2 linked regions of the Bremerella sp. P1 genome follow. The protein of the gene in region 1 interacts with the protein of each later gene in a pairwise test. Links are inferred from orthologs where the notes say so. Each region holds a gene or a part of one and is shown on either strand. Other genes may lie near its edges.

Region 1 (10,254 bases):
GGTCTTCTCATGAACGCCAGTCAGCTTGTTCAGCAGATCATCGATAGCGGACAACTCGAGAAGCATGTCGCGTTGATCGAGGAGCTTGCGCCTGCGGAAGCAAACGCCTTGGTGCCACACCTCGTTCAGGCGTTCGATGAGTACAAGTTATGGCCAAAGGATGCGGCCTGCATCATCTCGGTTTGCCGGCCGACCGATGAGCAGTTGCTGGATCTTCTACAACAAGATTGCGAGCGTTCCCAGAAACTTGGTCTGCATATCGTTGCTATGTTGATCGATAACGAGAGCTTCCAGCAGGGTTCCCACAAGGCGTTGGCACAAGAGGTGTTTAAACTGTTAAGGGCCGAGTCCTTTCGCCCAAAACGAAAGGACTTGAAAGAACTTCAGACTTGGGCAGAATCCAATGCCGTCGAGTAGAATGGCTCAGGTCCTTCTGCTTCCTAAACGAAGCACCTGCAAGTATTCCGCTGGAATGGGAGAGTAACGCTTGGTACTTGTTCGCGCCATCCTTGGGCTACTTGCTGGCTTGGCGATCGCTTTTCTGTTGGTGATCGCGGTCGAATTATTCAGCGCCGTGGTGCATCCGTTTCCAGAAGGTTTTGAGGGAACGGAAGAAGAGGTTTGCGCACACGTCGAGAAATACCCGGCCTGGGTCTTGGCCGCCGTCGTGCCCATGTGGGCGTTGGTCGTTTTTTGTAGTTGCTGGATCGCGCGAAAGATTGGCGGGTCATTCGCGGCACTGTTGGTCGGGGCGCTGCTGTTCGTCGCGGTGGGATTCAACCAATGGATGCTGCCGTATCCGATTTGGTTTGAGGTGGCCAACTATATCGCATTTCCGCTGGCGATTTGGGGTGCGATATCGAGCAATCGCACTAAGGTAGATGTTTCACCAAAGGTAGGTGAGGACGAAGAGAATCACTCACCGTAGCCCTCTCCCTTCATGGGAGAGGGAACTAGAGATTTACTTCGTGGAAGCTTTCGCTTAGGTTAGCGTCCAGCCATCGGGTAGGCAGGCACCCTTTTCGACGACGGGGATTCCGTCGACGACGGTGACGCCTTCTGGGTATTCCTTGTCCACCAGGTCATCGGTCTTCACCACGTGGACGTTGTTGCCGATGTGGCAATTCTTGTCGACGATGGCTCCCTTGATAACGCTGCCAGAGCCGATCTTCATGCGAGGTCGACCGGACGATTCGTCGGCTTCAGTTTCCATGCGGGTCGCGTAGTAGTCGCAGCCCATCAGAACCGAGTCTTCGATCGTAACGTTTTCTTCGATCACGCTACGCAGACCGACCACGCTGTTCTTGATGGTGCAGCCTTTGCCGATCTGGCAACCATCAGCGATCATGCTGTTGGCGAAATTGCCTTCCATGACCATCGTGGGTGGCAGGAAACGAGCCCGCGTGAAGATCGGAGCTTCTTCTTCAACGAACTCGAACGGAGGCGTTGGGGCCAGCGTGGCGAGGTTCGATTCGTAGAAGGCTTTGATCGTCCCGATGTCTTCCCAGTAGCTGTCGAACATGTGCATCTGCACTTTCTTCGCTCGAATCGCTGCAGGGAAGATCTCCTTGCCGAAGTCCTGGTAGTCGGTCTTTTCCAGCAGTTCAACCAAGGTGTCCCGGTTGAACAGGTAATTGCCCATACTCGCCAGGCAATCACGACCGTTCGATGTAATGCCACGGGCATCGATCCAGGCAGGGTCGGTTCGCACATGGGCCAGTTCTTCAGGTGTCTTGGGCTTCTCGACGAAACCATTGACGCGGCCTGTTTCGTCGATCTTCATGATCCCCAAACCGCTGGCGTCCTTCGAGTGGACAGGCAGGCCTGCGATCGAGACGTCAGCACCGGATTCGATGTGCGAGTTCAGCATCTCGCGGTAATCCATGCGGTACAGTTGGTCGCCGGAAAGGATCAAGACGTAGTCGATGCCGTGCTGCTGGATGTAACGCAAGTTCTTGCGAACGGCATCGGCAGTGCCTTGGTACCAGTCAGAACCTTCACTCGCGGTTTGCTGAGCGGCTAATAGTTCGACAAAACCACCGCTGAAGTGATCGAAGCGGTAGGTCTGGCGGATGTGACGGTGCAAACTGACCGACATGAACTGCGTCAGCACATAGATGCGATTCATCTGGCTGTTTAAGCAGTTCGAGAGAGGGATATCGATCAAGCGGTACTTGCCCGCCAGCGGAACGGCTGGTTTCGAGCGGTATTTAGTCAAAGGGTAAAGCCGGGTTCCACGGCCACCGCCCAGCACCAGGCAGATGACATTACGCATAGGTCACCTTCTCTCTATGGAAGAAAAGCATTGGGTGATATTTCAATTGTTGGCGTTCGAACGATAACGGGCAGCGTCGCAGGTACGCAAGCCGATGCGTATCGACCCACCCAATATTCGCGTAACTTTATGCAATTATCGCGCCGCAACGGATACGACGCTTACTTCCGATAAAATCCGCGTCGACGCTGTTCGCTATAGCGTTCCAGTGCTTCGTTGATGATCGGTAGAGCTAATTCCGATGGAAGAATCTCGTCGACCTCAACCGATTTCCCTTCCAACATCTTGTAATCTTGGAAGAAGCGCCGCAACATGTTCCGGCGATGATTAGGCAGATCAATCGCTTCATTGTAGGAAGAATATTCCGGATCGGTCACCGCGACGGCGATAATCTTATGATCGAGCTTGCCGCTATCAACCATCGTCATCAAACCCACCGCTCGTGCGGTGATCAACGTCAGCGGAGCGACCGGTTCCTGGCACAGGACCAGCACGTCGAGCGGATCGTCGTCTTCGGCAAGTGTTTGCGGGACGAAGCCGTAGTTCGCTGGATAGTGAACGGCTGAATAAAGCATGCGGTCCATCCGCAACAGACCCGTATCCTTGTCCAGTTCGTACTTGATGCTGGATCCGGTCGGGATCTCGATGACCGCACAGAATTCCCTAGGGATGTCTTCACCGGGGGTCACGTCGTGCCAAGCGTGCGTCATAGATGCGAATCTTCCTCAAGAATCAGGTCTTTTTCCTGACTCCAATAGCTTTGCCAAATTGCCATATTCGGTCCGGCTTCCGCTGTTAACCATAGTTTAACGGAAGCGAATCATTGCTTGTAAGCATCCGTCGTAACTTGCGCCGCGTCAACCGCAGGGGAAGGAAGCTAAGTTCATTTCACGACGAAATTTACAAGACGACCCGGAACGACAATCGTTTTCACGATTTGTTTTCCTTCCAGAAGCTCTTGGACGCGAGCATCCGACTTTGCGAGAGCTTCAAGATCGTCCTTCTTAATGTCGGCTGGAACCGTAATACGGCCGCGAACTTTCCCCATAATTTGCACGGGGACTTCGATCTCGTTGTCCTTGGTGTACGACTCGACAAACTGTGGCCATGGCTCGTAGGCCAAAGTGTCACTGTGGCCCAACAATTGCCAAAATTCTTCGGCTAAGTGAGGTGCCAAGGGAGAAAGCATCAACGCAAACCATTCCATGGCCTTTTTCGGCCGTGTCGATTCCTTGGTGAAGAAGTTGGTGAACTCCATCAAGCGGGCAATGGCCGTGTTGAAACTGATATTGGAAAGGTCATTCGTTACGCTCTTGAGCGTGCGATGGAGCATCTTGTTCTGCTCTTCGGTTGGCTCGACGTCTTGAATGGCTGCGTTGAGAACAACCTCTTCCGCGTTGTGGTCGATGAGCATTCGCCACGCTCGATCGAGGAAGCCACGAACCCCCTTCACACCATCCATCGCCCAAGGCTTGGTAGCTTCGAGTGGTCCCATGAACATTTCGTAAAGACGAAGACTATCGGCACCGAAATCGCGGACGACGTCATCCGGGTTAACCACGTTACCGCGGCTCTTGGACATCTTGTGAGCCCGCGAATCGATCCGAATGTTGTTATCCGCGGCCAGGACAAATCCGTCGCCCTTCTTGAGGACGTCTGCTTCAGCCAATGCGACGGAGTTGACCGGGTTGCCCTTGTCGTCAACAAGTGATCCGTCTTCCTGCTTCTTCACGAGGTTGCTGCCGACCCAACTGCCATCCTCAAGCTGGAAGCCCATGTACTCGATCTCGCCCAAGATCATCCCTTGGTTGACGAGCTTCTGGAATGGTTCGGGTGTCGAGACGTAACCGCGGTCGTAAAGCACCTTGTGCCAGAAGCGGGCATACAAGAGGTGAAGCACGGCGTGTTCGGCACCACCAATGTAGAGATCGATCGGCATCCAGGCCTTTTCTTTTTCAGGATCAACGAAGACCGCGTTGTTCTTCGGATCGATGAAGCGAAGGTAGTACCAGCACGAGCCGGCCCACTGCGGCATGGTGTTCGTTTCCCGCTTATACTTCACGCCGTCAATCACCGGGTAAAGCCAGGAGTCATCCGCTTTCTCGAGTGGCGGTTCTGGTCGCCCAATCGGTTTGTAATCTTCGATCTGTGGCAAGTCGACCGGAAGCTGGTCGACCGGCACGGCTCGGATCTTGCCGTTGGGCTCGCCGTTTTCGTCAAGTTCTTTGAGAATCGGGAAGGGCTCGCCCCAGAAACGCTGACGGCTGAAGAGCCAGTCGCGGAGTTTGAAGTTGGTCGCTTCGCGGCCGAGACCGTTTTGTTCGAGATCTAAAGCGATCTGCGCTTTGACCTCGGCGGTCTTCATGCCGTTGTATTTGCCGGAGTTGATCGCCACGCCATCGAAAGTCGCACAGGCCTTCCCGGCAAGGACCGCGTCGCGATCGATGTCAGACTTGTCGCCGGGATCGACCACGGCAATCACCGGGATGTCGAACTTTTGCGCGAACTCGAAGTCGCGATCGTCGTGTGCCGGAACGGCCATGATGGCCCCAGTGCCGTAGCTGGCGAGCACATAGTCCGCGATCCAAATCGGCACAGGCTGGCCGGTAACTGGGTTAATGGCATACGAGCCAGAAAACACGCCGGTCTTATCTTTGGCAAGCTCCGTGCGTTCCAAGTCAGACTTGAACGCGGCTGCCTGACAGTACTTCTGGACGGCGTCGGATTGCTCGGCGGTGGTCAACTGATCGACAAGCGGGTGCTCGGGCGCGATGACCATGTAGGTCGCCCCAAAGAGCGTGTCAGGCCGCGTTGTGTACACGCGAAGGACATCGGTGCCAGGCTTGCGAGGATAGCCAAGCTTCTTTCGCTCAATCTCCCAGGGGGTGTACTCTTCGGCGGTACCAAGGAAGAAATCGACTTCCGCCCCGATGCTACGGCCAATCCAGTTACGCTGAAGCTGCTTGATGCTGTCGGACCAGTCGAGCGATTCGAGATCGCTTTCGAGCCGCTCGGCGTAGGCCGTAATGCGGAGCATCCATTGGCGAAGCGGCAAACGTTGAACCGGGTGGCCGCCACGTTCGCTCTTGCCGTCGATCACTTCTTCGTTCGCAAGCACGGTGCCAAGCGCGGGGCACCAATTGACCGGAGCCTCGTTGACGTAGGCCAAGCGATGCTCGTCCTGGTAATCGCGAACGGCTTCGGCTCCTTCGGCTTTCACATCGTCAGGAATCGGAAGCTCGGCGATGGGGCGGCCTTTGCCGGCGTCGTGGTCGTACCATGTGTCGAAAAGTACGAGGAAAATCCACTGCGTCCAGCGGAAGTAGTCGACATCAGTTGTGGCGACCTGCCGCTGCCAGTCGTAGCTGAAGCCAAGCATCTTCAACTGGCGGACGAACTCACCGATGTTCTTCTCGGTCGTCTCGCGAGGATGGACATTGTGCTTAATGGCATATTCTTCTGCCGGAAGGCCAAACGAGTCGAAGCCCATCGGGTGCAAGACGCTTTTGCCCTGCATGCGGGCAAAGCGGCAGACGATATCGGTTGCCGTGTAACCTTCCGGATGCCCCACATGCAAACCTGCACCACTTGGATAGGGAAACATATCCAAGACATAAAGCTTCTCGCTTTTGGGGAGGTCAGGGGTGCGGAAAGTTTGATTCTCGTCCCAGTATTTCTGCCATTTGGGTTCGATCTGGGCCGGGTTGTAGCGAGGCATGGGTGATAATCCAGTCGTCAAATATGCGGTCTTGCCGCAGCTTGGTCTACTTGCAAGTTGGGTCGATGGGCAGGGATCGCCGCAAAATGTTATCACATAGGGCTTTCCCGCAGTCTCGCGAAGGTAACGATTCTAATGGTCCTCTCGAAAACTGACAATTGAAGGACCCCGTTGGTTCTCCGGAACGTTCGCGCTAAATCCACCTGGTGGATAAAATCTGTGCAAGGATTTCGAGAGAATTGCATGTTGCAGAGTCGATTACCCTGGTAGACTGCTGGTTTGCCGAACAACCTTCCCCCAACACGAACCCCTGAATCCTTATGCTTCACGGACGACGTCATCTTCAGCTAGTTGATTCCGAACGGGACGCGATGCGAGTTGCCTGCCAGTTCAACGCGCAACTAATGGACTTTGTACGCCCTCACGTCAAAGCGGGCATTACGACCGAGGCAATCGATCGGATGGTGCACGAGTACACCCTCGATCATGGCCACACGCCTGCTTGTTTGAATTACCAAGGCTTCCCCAAGAGCTGCTGCACCAGCATCAACGAAGTCATTTGTCATGGGATTCCCGACAAATACGAGCTGAAAGAAGGGGACATCGTCAATGTCGACCTGACTTCGATTGTCGACGGGTGGCATGGCGATCAGTCGGAAACGTTTCTGATTGGGGAAGTAACTCCTGAAGCGAAGCAGGTCACGCAGTGTGCGTTCGATTGCCTGTATCTGGCTATCGATGCGATCTATCCCGAATGCCGCGTTTCGGAAATCGGTCGCGTTATTGTCGAGGAAGCCAAGAAGTACAACTTTGGTGTCGTCGAAGAGTTCGTCGGGCACGGCCTCGGCCGTCGATTCCATCAAGATCCTTCGATTCCTCACGTCCCAACACGTGCCGCTCATTCGGTTCGCCTGTTGCCAGGCGTCTGCTTCACGATCGAGCCGATGATCAACATTGGCGGAGCAGCTACGCAACTCGATCCGTCCGATGGCTGGACGGTCCGTACTCGCGACCGTAGCCTGAGTGCTCAGTTCGAGCATACGATCTTGATGACCGAGAACGGTCCTGAGATCCTTTCGATGACGAAAGATGGTCCTCAGAAGGGACATAAGTTCTAAATCGCGGCGCGATAGCACTGAAATCAATCTTGCCAGCGATCGGGCGTTTTTGGTATTTCCTCGGGCAATGACTCAAGTTTTTGCCTGAGGGATCCGGCTATGTTCTGTTTTCGACCCGTTTGCTTGCTAATGCTGGCTGCTACTTTGCCATGTGCGGTTACTGCTCTGGCGAGTGAGCCGTACAAAGGACGCGTGACCACGGCACAGGTTTTTACCCGTAGCGGACCGGGGCAGAACTACTATCCAACGGCCTATCTGGAAAAGAATTCGGTCGTGGATGTCTACCGCGAAGATGTCGGCGGTTGGCTGGCCATTCGCCCGACCGAGGACGAGTTCAGCCTGGTCCGGGCCGCCGATCTTTCCTACGGCGACGATCGTCAGATTGCCTACGTTCGGACAGCCGAAGCACCGGCGTTCGTCGGGAGCCAAATTAGCGACCAGCACCACATCACCCATGTTAAGTTAGACCAAGACGAACCCCTGGAAGTGCTGGGAATTGTCGAGCTACGCGATCCAGAAACTGGCAAAAAGGAAGCGTTCTATCGCATCGCTCCACCCGCCGGTGAGTTTCGCTGGATCAACAAGCACTTTGTTGAACCCATCGGCATTCAGCCTCGCACGCAAGGGCCCACGGTCGATTCCGCGGCCATGGCCGAATCGATTCAGGATGACAAGTTCTGGAAAGAGACTGAGCAGAAGCTGAGTGCGGTTCGGCCGGTGTCTTTCGATGAAGAGACCGACAAACCCGGCGCCACGTTTACCGGAGAACTGCAACCGCTGGACGAGATCGGTCCCGGCACCAGTTTGAACCTGATCGAACTCGAACTGCACGTCAGTCGCGAATGCCTCAAGCCGGTCGAAGACTGGAAATTCAAACCTCTGAAAGATCAGGCCAAGCGACTGATCGTCGAAGGGGAAACGCCGCTGGAGCGGGGTAAGGCCCGGTTGCTACTGGAGAAGATCGACCAATTCAACGATCTTTACGAACGCAAGCTGGCTGCAAAGGAGGCGATGACCAATTCATCGATTCCGCTGAAAACCCCACTGGCTAGTGACGAAGAACTCGGAGAAGTCGAGCCGTCAAACGATCCGGCCGCTTCGTTCAAAAAGGATGGCTTCGACCCACGTTACGACGGCAAAGGGTGGCTGATGCCGGTCATCACGCGGGCCTCTTCGACCCGAAATCCCAATCAATACACGCCTCCGTTCGCCTTGACCGACTCTCAGGGGAATGTCTTGCAATTCGTCAGTCCCTCGCCGGGGCTGAACTTGCGGCGATATGCCCGGATGCAGGTCGGCATTTACGGACAAATTTCTCCGCTGGATCAATACACCAAGCAGCATCTGACCGCGCACCGGATTGTGGTGCTATCACGGCACGAAAAGAAGTAGCTTTGCGGTGAGTGTCATGGCCCAAATGGGCGAATCATGGTCAAATAGTGGGAATTGACAGGCGATTTGGTTCCGGCCTGTCTGTTTGACGAATTCTCACTGAAAGCCAGTATGAGCGAAGACGGTTCCCCCAGCGCCACTCTTGAAGATGCCCTGCAAAAGTATGGGGCTCCTCTGCCTGCGGAAATCCGCGATCAACTTCAGCGGTACGTCGATGTGCTGTGGGAGATCAACAAGTCGCTGAATCTGACTCGGCATACCGACTACGACAAGTTCGTTGCCCGCGATTTGATCGACAGCTTAGCATTGGCCGGCCAATTGAAGCCCAACGAAGAGATCCTCGACATGGGCAGTGGCGGGGGCGTTCCGGGCATCGTGATCGCGATCCTGCGGCCAGACGTTCGTGTCACACTGTGTGATTCGGTGGGCAAGAAAGCGCACGCGATGCAGGCCATCGTTGAGCAGCTCGATCTCGAGGTTCCCGTTTACCACAATCGAGCGGAAGAGATCCTCGAAGACCTCAGCTTCGATGCGGTCGTATGCCGTGCGGTTGCGCCGATGAAGAAGCTGCTGACGTGGCTCGATGGGCATTGGCTAGCTGCTGGCCGGCTGCTGACGATCAAAGGTGGCCGCTGGCTCGAAGAAGTGAAAGAAGCCCGTCATCATGGCGTGACTAAGGGGGTTGAGATCCGCAACGCCCACGAATACGAGACGCCCGGCAATGATCACCCAAGCGTGATCGTAAAAGTTTGGCCGAAAGGTCGCAAAGAGCCTTAAGCCAGTTCAACTTACGGCCGATTAGTGTCGTTGTTGATATTAGTTACGACCCGTATAATCAGACGATTCTCTCCTGGCTTACCCAGGCAGTAGAGAGAGACCGACCCCAGCGGTAGTTGGCCCGATGCAAAATGGCCAAGCTACCTAACTTCAACCCACAGCGATTGATTGATGTCCAGTTATCAGATTACGCATCTCAAACAACTGGAAGCAGAAAGCATCCACATCATCCGCGAGGTCGCGGCTGAGTTTGAGAACCCGGTGATGTTGTATTCCGTCGGAAAAGACTCTTCCGTCATGGTTCAACTGGCCCTGAAGGCCTTCTATCCGGCCAAGCCCCCGTTTCCTTTGATGCATGTCGACACGACGTGGAAGTTCAAGGAAATGATTCAGTTCCGCGAAGATTATGCTCGCAACGAACTGGGGCTCGATTTGATCGTGCATATCAACGAAGAAGGCAAAAAGGTCGGAATCGATCCGTTCGAGGACAGTGTCCGCCATACCGACTTGATGAAGACGGTCTCGCTGAAGCAGGCACTCGACAAGTACAAGTTCGACGCCGCGTTTGGTGGCGCCCGTCGCGACGAAGAGAAGTCGCGAGCCAAAGAACGTGTCTTCTCGTTCCGTGATAAGAACCACCGCTGGGATCCGAAGAATCAGCGTCCCGAACTGTGGAACCTGTACAACACCAAGGTGAACAAAGGGGAAAGCATTCGCGTGTTCCCCCTTTCCAACTGGACGGAACTCGACGTCTGGCAATACATCCACCTGGAAAAGATTCCGATCGTGCCGTTGTATTACTCGGCCAAGCGCCCCGTCGTATGGCGAAACGATATGTGGATCATGGTCGACGACGACCGCATCAACCTTCAGCCCGGCGAGAAGGTGGAAGAGAAGATGGTTCGCTTCCGTACGCTTGGCTGCTATCCGCTGACTGGTGCGGTGGAATCGGAAGCCGATACGCTTCCCGAAAT
Region 2 (9,781 bases), 1.7 Mb from region 1 along the record:
CTTGCACCTTGGGCTGCCCGCGGAAGAAGACGAAGGCCTCGCGAACGGTCATGTTCAGCACGTCGGCAATGCTTTTGCCGCGGTAGGTGATCTCCAGGACTTCCTTCTTGTACCGCTGTCCTTTGCACTCAGGACACTTGACGTAGACATCGGCCATGAATTGCATATCAATGGCGATGTGACCGTCCCCATTGCAGCTTTCGCACCGGCCACCTTGGACGTTAAAGCTGAAATGACTGGCGGTCAGGTTTCGGGTTCGGGCCTGCATCGTCCCGGCAAAGACGTTGCGGATTTCGTCGAACGCCTTGATATAGGTAACCGGGTTCGATCGCGGCGAACGTCCGATGGGCCCCTGATCAACCAGGACGACATCGTCAATTTGGCCATCGCCGAAGACATCGTCGTAAGGCAGGCTCTGGATATTCTCTTTCTTCTTACGTCGACACAGTGCCGGGTAAAGGGTTTGATCGACGAGCGAACTTTTGCCTGCCCCGGAAACGCCTGTGACAACCGTTAAAACGCCGAGCGGGAATTCGACTTCCAGGTTCTTGAGGTTATTGCCGCGTGCCCCCTTCAGGCGAACACGGCCATGTGTTGCCGTACGACGGTCGCGTTTGCGGACCACGCTGCGGTGACCGGAGAGGAACTCGCCGGTGAGACTATCTTCGTCCCCTTCGATTTCGGAAGGAGATCCTTGGAACATGATCTCTCCGCCCCGCTCCCCTGCCCCGGGGCCGAACTCGACGATTTGATCGGCGGCGCGAATCAGCGTCTCTTCGTGCTCAACGACAACCACCGTATTGCCGCGGTTTCGCAGGTCGACAATCGCTTCGTTAAGCCGGGTAATATCGCTTGGGTGAAGTCCGGCCGTGGGTTCGTCGAGCACGTACAGCATATTCACCAGGCTCGATCCGAGCGTACTAGTGAGGGTAACCCGCTGGGCCTCTCCTCCACTGAGCGTGCGTAGCGAGCGATCCAGCGCCAGGTAACCCAGGCCGACGATGCACAGGTACTCCAGGCGAGCAAGTACTTGCGGTAGCACTTGGCGGCAAAGGGCACTCTCGTAGGCACTCAGGTTTAATTGGCGGAAGTGCTCCAAGGCGTCCACGATCTTCATCGAGGAGATCTCGGCGATGTTCTTTCCGTTGACGCGAACGGCCAGAGCCTCAGGACGGAGACGGGTTCCCAGGCAAGACTCGCACATACGAAAGCTTCGCCAGCGACTAAGGAATACCCGCATGTGCATCTTGTACTTGCGGCGCTCGAGCCAGGCAAAGAAACCTTTCAGGCCTCCGAATTCGCGCTCCGGTACGCCTTCAATGATCAAGTTGACCTGATCTTCGGTCAAATCACGATAAGGCGCGTTGATGGGAATGTCGTAGTCGGGAGCCAACGCGATCAGCTCTTCCAACTCGTGTTTATAGGCAGGCGTATTCCACGGCGCGATGGCCCCTTCGGCAATCGACTTGCGACGATCAGGGACAATCAGGTCCATGTCCATGTCGATGATGTTGCCGAAGCCTTCGCACTCGGGGCAGGCACCCAAGGGGCTGTTGAAGTTGAACAGCCGCGGGTCTGGCTCGATGAATTCCAGGTTGCATGCTTCGCAGCGAAGTTGACTGCTGTAGCGGAGGCTTTGCCAAGTCGTGCCATCAATTTCGACAGCACTTCCCTGCCCTTTTAGTTCGCCTTCTTCTTGCGGCTGGAGCAGAATCTCGCAGACTCCGTCCCCATGCGCGAAACCGGTTTCCAGCGATTCCCGGAGACGTTCAATCTTGAGCGATTCGAGCGTCAGGCGGTCGACCACCACTGATATCGATTCACCGGTTTCAAGTCGCTTGCTGAGGGCTTCGTCTTGTTCTGGGGTCAAGGAAACGGTTTGCCCGGCAACGATGGCCCGGACGAAGCCATCTTCACGCAATTGCTCGATGACTCCTTCGTATTCGTCACTTTCGCAGGCAACAGGAAATGCGACCATCATCCGGCCGCTTCCCCCTGCCCCACAGATGTGATCCGCGACGCGGCCCGGTGTGTCTTTGGTAATTGGCTGGTCACAGCTAGGGCAAATGATGTTGCCGATCTTGCTGAAAAGTAGCCGAAGGTAATCGGTCGTTTCGGTTGCCGTCCCCACCGTAGAGCGGCTGGAACGCGTATCGTTCACCTTCGTCACCGCCAGGGCCGGAGGAATATTGTCGATCCGGTCCGCCTCGGGCTTTTCCAATCGATCGAGGAATTGCCGGGTGTACGCAGAGAAGCTTTCGATATATCGGCGCTGTCCCTCGGCGTAGAGCGTATCGAGGGCCATACTGGTCTTACCGCTCCCACTCACTCCGCAGAAGACGATCAGCTGGCGGTGTGGAATGTCGAGATCCACCTTTTTCAGGTTATGAACTTCGACCCCTCGGGCTTCAATCTGCAGTGTCGACAAGGTTCGCCTTTCTTCTGGACGGGATCCATCATGGCAAATGAATTTTTCATGGTAACGAGAATGTTGATGCGAGAATACCAGGGGGAGGACTGTCCACTTGTTCAGGCCTTGGGGGTGGGATAAGTTTTCTTTCTACCGAGTACCCGTGTTTCACAGGGAGTCAATTGGCTATGAAGATTCAGAACATCGATCAAGGCGATTCGATGAAAGTCGAGATGGACGGTGTCGCTGGCTGCCAGGTAAAGCAGCTGATCAGCCAGCAGGATGGTGCCCCGCTGTTCGCGATGCGGCAGTTTGAAGTCGCCCCGGGAGGCTACACACCGCACCATCATCATCCCTATGAGCACGAGGTTTACGTGATCGCTGGGGAAGGCGTCATTTTGGAAAATGACTCGCCACGACCGATCAAAGCCGGGGATGCCATTCTGGTTGAGCCAGACGAAATTCACCAATTTCGCAATACGGGAACTTCGCCGCTGAAGTTTCTATGCTTGGTTCCCAACGCGGCCAACAACGCCCAATTTCCCCCTGAGTGCCAGGATTAGCTCAGCCTTGTGGTCGCGGTCTCTCGAGTCCCAATCTCCGCTGGAACGAATAAGGAAATCTTTTCATGTCAGTCGAAACGGATATCCAAAAGCTGCGTGATAAGATCCGCTACCATGATCGAAAGTACTACGTCGAAGCCAGCCCCGAGATTACGGATCTTGAGTACGACAAGCTTCTTAACCGGTTAAAGGAGCTTGAGTCAAAGCATCCGGAACTGATCACGCCTGACAGTCCGACGCAGCGGATTGGCGATGCCCCCGTTCCGCACCTGGAGCAATACGAGCATCGTATTCCGATGCTTTCGATCGACAACACCTACAGCCTCGAAGAACTGAAGAAGTACGGGGAGCGAATCAATAAGCTGCTTCCCGACGAAAAGATTGCCTGGGTTGTCGAGCTGAAGATTGACGGCGTGGCCGTATCCATTTTGTACGAGGATGGCGTACTGACGCGGGCACTGACGCGGGGTAATGGGACCGTTGGGGACGATATCACGCATAACGTTCGCACGATCGGCGATGTACCGCTCAAGCTGTCCGGGGATAGCGTTCCGCCGGTACTGGAGGTTCGCGGCGAAATCTACATGACCAACGCCGACCTGGTGAAGCTGAACGAGAAGCAGGCCGAAGCAGGGCAGCCGGCCTATAAGAATACCCGCAATGTAACGGCCGGAACGATTCGATTGCTTGACCCACGGATTGCCGCAGAGCGCAATTTGCGGGTCTTTTGCCATGGCGTCGGATATGCCGAAGGGCTCAAGGCTACCTCGCATACCGAATTCTTACAGGAATTGAACTCTTACGGGCTTCCAGCGACACCCTTTGTGAAGTCGTTTGTCGACTTTGATTCCGCGATTGAGTACTGTCAGGAGTTGATCGAGTCGCTGCATGAACTGGAGTTTGAGGTCGATGGACTCGTCCTGAAAGTCGATCGATTCGAGCAGCGCGAACGTCTGGGGTCAACATCGAAGAGCCCTCGCTGGCTGATCGCCTACAAGTTCGAGAAATACGAAGCGACAACCAAGGTCAATAACATCGAGGTCCAGGTCGGCAAGACGGGAGCCATCACACCCGTGGCGATTTTGGAACCGGTCGAACTGGCCGAGACAACCGTTTCTCGGGCAAGTCTGCATAACGCGGAAGAGATCGAACGGAAGGATGTTCGAATTGGCGATGTGGTGGTCGTCGAGAAGGCAGGCAAGATCATCCCGCACATCGTGCGTACCGAAAAGCACGAGCGAAAACAGGACCTTCCCCCCTTCCCTTTCCCGACGAAGTGCCCCTCGTGCGGCACGCCGGTGGTTAAGGACGAAGGAGGCGTCTATATCCGCTGCCCCAACTGGCAAGGTTGTTCCGCTCAGATCAAGGAACGCATTCGCTACTTTGCTACGCGAAATGCAATGGACATCGAAGGCCTGGGCGACAAGCTGGTCGACATGCTGGTCGACGAGAAGCTGGTGAAGACCTATGGCGATTTGTATCGTCTCACGTCCGAAGAGATCGCTGCCCTGCCCCGCATGGGCAAGAAGTCTGGCGACAAGCTAGTTGCCGCGGCAGTCGAAAGTAAATCGCGCGGACTTGGTCGGCTTCTGAATGCACTTTCTATTCGACACGTCGGTGCCCGAGGAGCAGAGCGTTTGGCCATGCACTTCGGGACGATCGATAAATTGATGGAAGCATCGGAAGAAGAGATCGGCGAAATCGAAGACATCGGGGACGTAATCGCCAAGAGTGTCCGGGAGTTTTTCCATAGCGAGTTTGGAAAAGAGACCATTGAAGATCTCCGCGGCGTAGGAATTTCAATGGAAACCGCCCAGCGAGGCGAAGATGCCGGACCAGCCGTCTTCGACGGGATGACGTTCGTTGTCACAGGCACACTCGAGAAATACACACGTGACGAAATCGAGGAACTGATTCGTGCCCGCGGAGGAAAGGCATCCGGAAGCGTCTCGAAAAAGACGAGTTACGTCGTGGCTGGGGAAAAGGCAGGCAGTAAGCTGGAGAAAGCTCAGGCCCTGGGAGTTAGCGTTCTGAACGAGCAGCAGTTCGCCAATCTTTTAGCAGAAAAAGACGCTGCTGCGGCCACCTGAGCCCAGGCGAACTGGGTTGGTTTCAAACCCGGCGATTTGTTATCGTCACTTCCAGTTAATGGAACAACCGTCGGTTTACTGGCAGAAATTGCCGTGAACTGAGATGCTAGCGTCGCAAGGATGCGTCAAATGCGAGTTTGTGGATTCTCTATTCTGAGAGACGGGGTACGGTTCGGGTACCCGTTTGTTGAGAGCATTAAATCGGTACTACCACTGGTCGACCGGTTCGTCATTCAAGTCGGTGATTGCTCCGACAACTCTCTGGAAGTTTTGAAAGCGATCGACGATCCGAAGATCGATATCGAAATTACGCCATGGGACCCGGCGATGCGAAAGGCTGGCGAAGTGCTGGCCTACCAGACGAATCTAGCGATGGACCGCTGCGACGGCGATTGGTTCTTCTATATCCAAGCCGATGAAGTGATCCACGAGGCCGATTACCCTGTCATTCGTCAGGCGATGGAAGACAACTGGCACAAGCCGTGGGTCGATGGTATTCGCTTTCGATACTTACATTTCCGAGGCGATTACAGCATTCGGGATCCACTGGGTTACCGGCGGCAAGTCCGGATCGTACGCAACGATCCCCAGATTCGCAGCGTCGGCGATGCCTGCGGTTTTGGAAAGAACGGTCACCGATTGCGTTCCAGCCTGATCAATGCCCGTGTGTTTCACTACGGCTATGTCCGTCCTCCCAAGGCGATGGCGGAAAAGGCTGCCCAGTTTCAGCAGTTCTACGTCTTCGACAAGAAGGGCAATCAGGTCACCAAGATTAAGGATCGCCCATTGGAAGAAGTGGACGAATACATCTACGACATGCAGTCGTGTGTTCCGTACAAGGGGACGCATCCCGCTTTGATGGCCGATCGAATCGAGGCCAAAGATTGGGAAACGCCTGATTTCAAGCATGTTCCGCTGTGGCGTAACAAATTCTGGTGGCATGGCCGGCTGAAGAAGGCGATTCCCCAGATCTTCAACCCCAAGCAGCCGCGCGTCGACGAGGGCTCGCCGAAGTTAGAGCCGACCACCACCTCTGTGCAACCGGAAACCCGGGCCAAAGCGGCCTAGCGCCGATCACTTCGCCACGGAGCAAGAGCTGCTCATTCCGAAGACGCCGGGGCGACCGTGAAGTGACAAGAAAAAGTAAAAGGCCATCCAAGTTGGATGGCCTTTTTGTTTCGCAGTGCTGTGAACGACTTGGGTCGACTACTTCGACGAAGGTTCGATGTCTTTCAGCGAACGTCCTAGTCGCTTTCGGCTGCCGCCTCGCGTGCCGCTACCGGAGCTGGACGAGTTGCTAATCTTCTGGGTCTTGGCATTTTGCAGGAAGCCCAGCATGTTGTTGTCGGAACCTTCGGCTTCGGTTGGCATTCCGATTTCTTCCACGGCGTCCGAAACGCCTAGCAAGACAGCCGACTTGACTCCGTTACGCATCCATTCGAAGAAATTGAAGTTATTGCTCATTATCCAATTACCTTTTCTTACCGCCCGAGACTTACGTGGGTGCGGAAAGTAGCAGGATGGCTGGGGTGGGTCCAGATCAAAACGGACGCTGGTAATCCTAGGAGTAGTTCATTCGCTACAACCGGAACCACCCTTCATGAAATTAAACTGGGCAATCTGAAAAGACCTGCATGCTTGCATAAAGGCTGACGATAACCACTGCTATCGTACGGAAACGATTAGCAAATCTTGGATGAATGCTGGCCGCAGGAGGCAGGTGGACGATGAGCGACGCGTATCGCAATCATGATGGGGAAGAACACGCTTACGAACCTTACAGTTGGGGTTCTTTCGCTTTCGGGATCATTCTAGGCGTGGTCCTGGTCTATGTCTTTGCCGTTCGACCTTCGGAAGAACAACTTCACGATCTCAACATTCGCGTCTCGCGTCTGGATCGATCGGTCGAAAAGCTCAGCAAAGCCGCTTCCACGGTGAGTGGTACGAATGATCTGTTGGCTTCCCTGGAAGAACAAAAGATGCTGACGCAACGCGTGAGCGCCGTCAACGATCAACTCCTGGCTCAATTCCAACGGTTGACTTCGATGGAACTCGCCATGCATGAGGCTGAAGTTACCCTCGATCGGATTTCGAGTCTCCATGATCGTGTAGCCAGCCAGTACCCTGCTGCGATTCAGGCAGAACATGCGTTCAATCAATCTGCCAATCTGCACTCGCAGCTGATTCTGGCTCAGGGCGACGTTCGCAAGGCGAAACTGACCCTCGCCGACCTGGTGAACCTGCAAGATCGACTCGTCTTGCAAGCACAGCAAGCGAAGCAGGCGGACCTGGTTCTGCAAAATGTTTTTGCCATGCAGGAAGAACTGGTCGAAGGGCAATCTCGCACGAAAAAGGCCCGACAAGTTGCTAACGACATGATCCAGATTGAAGCCGACTTGATCTGCCAGATGGGAGATTCCCAATTTGCGGTTCAATCTTTGGAGCAACTTCTGACGATGCAAAAACAATTGAATCGCGCCGGATTAGATATGGAGGAAGCGCAGTCCAACGTGGGGGAGCTCCTCGCTCGACTTGGAACCCCGACGCCAGCTTCGTCTCCGTACTCGCCAGTCAATCCGTGGAAAGTGATTCAGAGCCTGACCAGCCAAGTGAGCCAGCAGCGACTGTTGCCGATGAACCCGTCGGAATTGCATCGCTTAGCGGAGCACTTGACCCAGGGTGCACCCCCTGTTGTTGCCGACCTTGTCGCACCCAGTGCTGCGAAGGTCCGCTAAAGCGATTGATACGTCGACTGCGTCGATAGGCTCACCCCAGACAATTGCAGTTTGATACGGCGGCACGGAGGTCATAAGTCCTTGTACGCCAGCATTAAGAGCGTCCCCTGCTGCTCGCAGCTCGGGACGCTCTTTTTTTTTGTCGGATGCTCGTTCGTTGCGCTAACGATTGGTATTGGCAATAGGTAGGAATTTCCTTATATGACTCCTTTCGGTAATTGCCCACCTAGGAGTCCGACAAGGAAGTTCCCCGAATGGGATGGTTCTCTCCACATTCGATCTTGCTCATATCCCTGGCCGCGTTGTTGACGCTAGCGTCGCACTCGCGCGCAGAGGACAAAGCTTCATTCGACGGGATCGGGCTGAGCTACTTCGAGCAGACCCCGACCGAGAAATCAGACGCAGAATTTGTTCACTACCTGATGCCTGAGGATGACGTACAGTCCTCGCTGACATCGGTTTTGGAACTGCCTCCTCTTCCTGAACTTCCCAAGCCAGAGGAAGCGAAGCCTGCGGAGCCCAAACCGGAAGAGGTCGAGAAACCGAAAGAGGCTAAGAAAGACGAGAAGGCGAAAGAAGAGAAACCCAAGGAAGAAGAGGAAGACACCTACGGTTATCTCGAATACGTTCCGTATGGTCAGTACTACCACGTCGATTACTGGTTGGGACAAGCCAAGTGGAAAAACAGTGCTGAGCTTGGGCTCAATGGCCAAACCGGTAATACCGAATCCAACAGCTTGCGCGTTGGTGCCAAAATTAAACGAGAAGGGGAAGGTACCATCTTCTCTGCTGATATCCGACACCTTCGTACGAGCGATGAAGACGGGCTAACGCAGAACAACGCCTACGTGAAACACAAGCTGGAATGGCCGTTGAAGATTCACAAGAACTGGTCTGTGTTCGAGAAAACCGACATCGAGTACGATGAGTTCAAAGCCTTCGACATGCGGTTGGTGTTCAACGGCGGTGTGAGCTACAAGCCATATAAGACAGATGCGACGGATTGGACGTTGTCTGTCGGTTCTGGTTTTTCGCAGGAATACGGTAGTCCTCAGAAGGGGATTATTCCCGAAGCGACGCTTGGCTCTGAGCTAACGCATCAGATTACCGAAAAGCAGTCGTTTCAGATCAAATTTGAATTCTTCCCTGCATTTGAAGCAAATCAGGGCTACCGTAGCGTAACCGATGCGAGCTATACGATTGCGCTGGATCATGGGCTTTCGCTGAAGCTTAGTGCCGAAGATCGTTACGATAGTACGCCCAATAATCGCAAAAGAAACGACCTGGATTACGCCTGTTTGCTGATCTGGCAATTCTAATCGGGGCGATATATCACTTAGCGCATTGCCCTGCGGGTTGGTCTATACTGGGGAGAATTCGGAACGCGTTTCTCGTCCCCAACACGATCTACCTCGGAGCCCTCCTCGATGCGTACCCTATCGCTGTCCTGGTCTTGTCTGCTTCTGTTTGTTCTTTCCGCTTCTGTCTTCGCGGACGACACCAAGTTAAAGGCCTTGATCGTTGATGGTCAAAACAATCATGGTGTCTGGCCTAAAACGACGCAGATGATGAAGTCGTATCTCGAAGGTTCAGGCAAGTTCACCGTCGACGTGGAAACCACCGGAAAGAAGTCTACCGAAGGGTTTGCCCCCAGTTTCAAAGACTATGACGTCGTCATCAGTAATTACAACGGGCAACGCTGGCCGGCGGCTACGGATGAAGCCTTTGTCGAATACGTGAAAAACGGCGGTGGCTTTGTCGTCGTTCACGCGGCGAACAATGCGTTTGGCAATTGGGAAGAGTACAACCGCATTATCGGTCTAGGTGGTTGGGGCGGACGCAATGCTAAAAGCGGCCCGTATGTCTATTTTAACGAGGACCAGGATCTCGTCCGCGATAAGTCCGAAGGCAACGGAGGTCACCACGGGCGGCAGCATCCATTCCAGGTTGTTGTGCGTGACTCGGATCATCCAATCACTTCCG

What was found.
Region 2: the proteins of leuS (region 1) and ligA interact in binary tests that used the Escherichia coli proteins (3 or more experiments, as listed by UniProt). The link is inferred for Bremerella sp. P1 from one-to-one orthologs.

What each region holds. Positions count from the first base shown.
Region 1 is NZ_CP118164.1:5,635,013-5,645,266, forward strand. What follows is about bases 2,959-6,321. They hold leuS (leucine--tRNA ligase), read right to left. Parts: upstream 5,994-6,321; coding sequence 3,159-5,993; downstream 2,959-3,158. Other genes in these bases: PSR63_RS23335 (inorganic diphosphatase), read right to left, coding at 2,959-2,985; map (type I methionyl aminopeptidase), read left to right, coding at 6,314-6,321. Outside these bases: PSR63_RS23320 (hypothetical protein), read left to right, coding at 10-417; PSR63_RS23325 (hypothetical protein), read left to right, coding at 488-928; PSR63_RS23330 (glucose-1-phosphate adenylyltransferase), read right to left, coding at 983-2,275; more of PSR63_RS23335, read right to left, coding at 2,437-2,958; more of map, read left to right, coding at 6,322-7,111; PSR63_RS23350 (hypothetical protein), read left to right, coding at 7,211-8,503; 16S rRNA (guanine(527)-N(7))-methyltransferase RsmG, read left to right, coding at 8,615-9,280; sulfate adenylyltransferase subunit CysD, read left to right, coding at 9,452-10,254.
Region 2 is NZ_CP118164.1:3,930,297-3,940,077, forward strand. The notes cover bases 2,661-5,550. They hold ligA (NAD-dependent DNA ligase LigA), read left to right. Parts: upstream 2,661-3,038; coding sequence 3,039-5,063; downstream 5,064-5,550. Other genes in these bases: PSR63_RS16505 (cupin domain-containing protein), read left to right, coding at 2,661-2,973; PSR63_RS16515 (hypothetical protein), read left to right, coding at 5,193-5,550. Outside these bases: excinuclease ABC subunit UvrA, read right to left, coding at 1-2,428; more of PSR63_RS16505, read left to right, coding at 2,599-2,660; more of PSR63_RS16515, read left to right, coding at 5,551-6,131; PSR63_RS16520 (hypothetical protein), read right to left, coding at 6,270-6,527; PSR63_RS16525 (hypothetical protein), read left to right, coding at 6,791-7,798; PSR63_RS16530 (DUF481 domain-containing protein), read left to right, coding at 8,053-9,117; PSR63_RS16535 (ThuA domain-containing protein), read left to right, coding at 9,226-9,781. UniProt on the Escherichia coli protein: DNA ligase that catalyzes the formation of phosphodiester linkages between 5'-phosphoryl and 3'-hydroxyl groups in double-stranded DNA using NAD as a coenzyme and as the energy source for the reaction.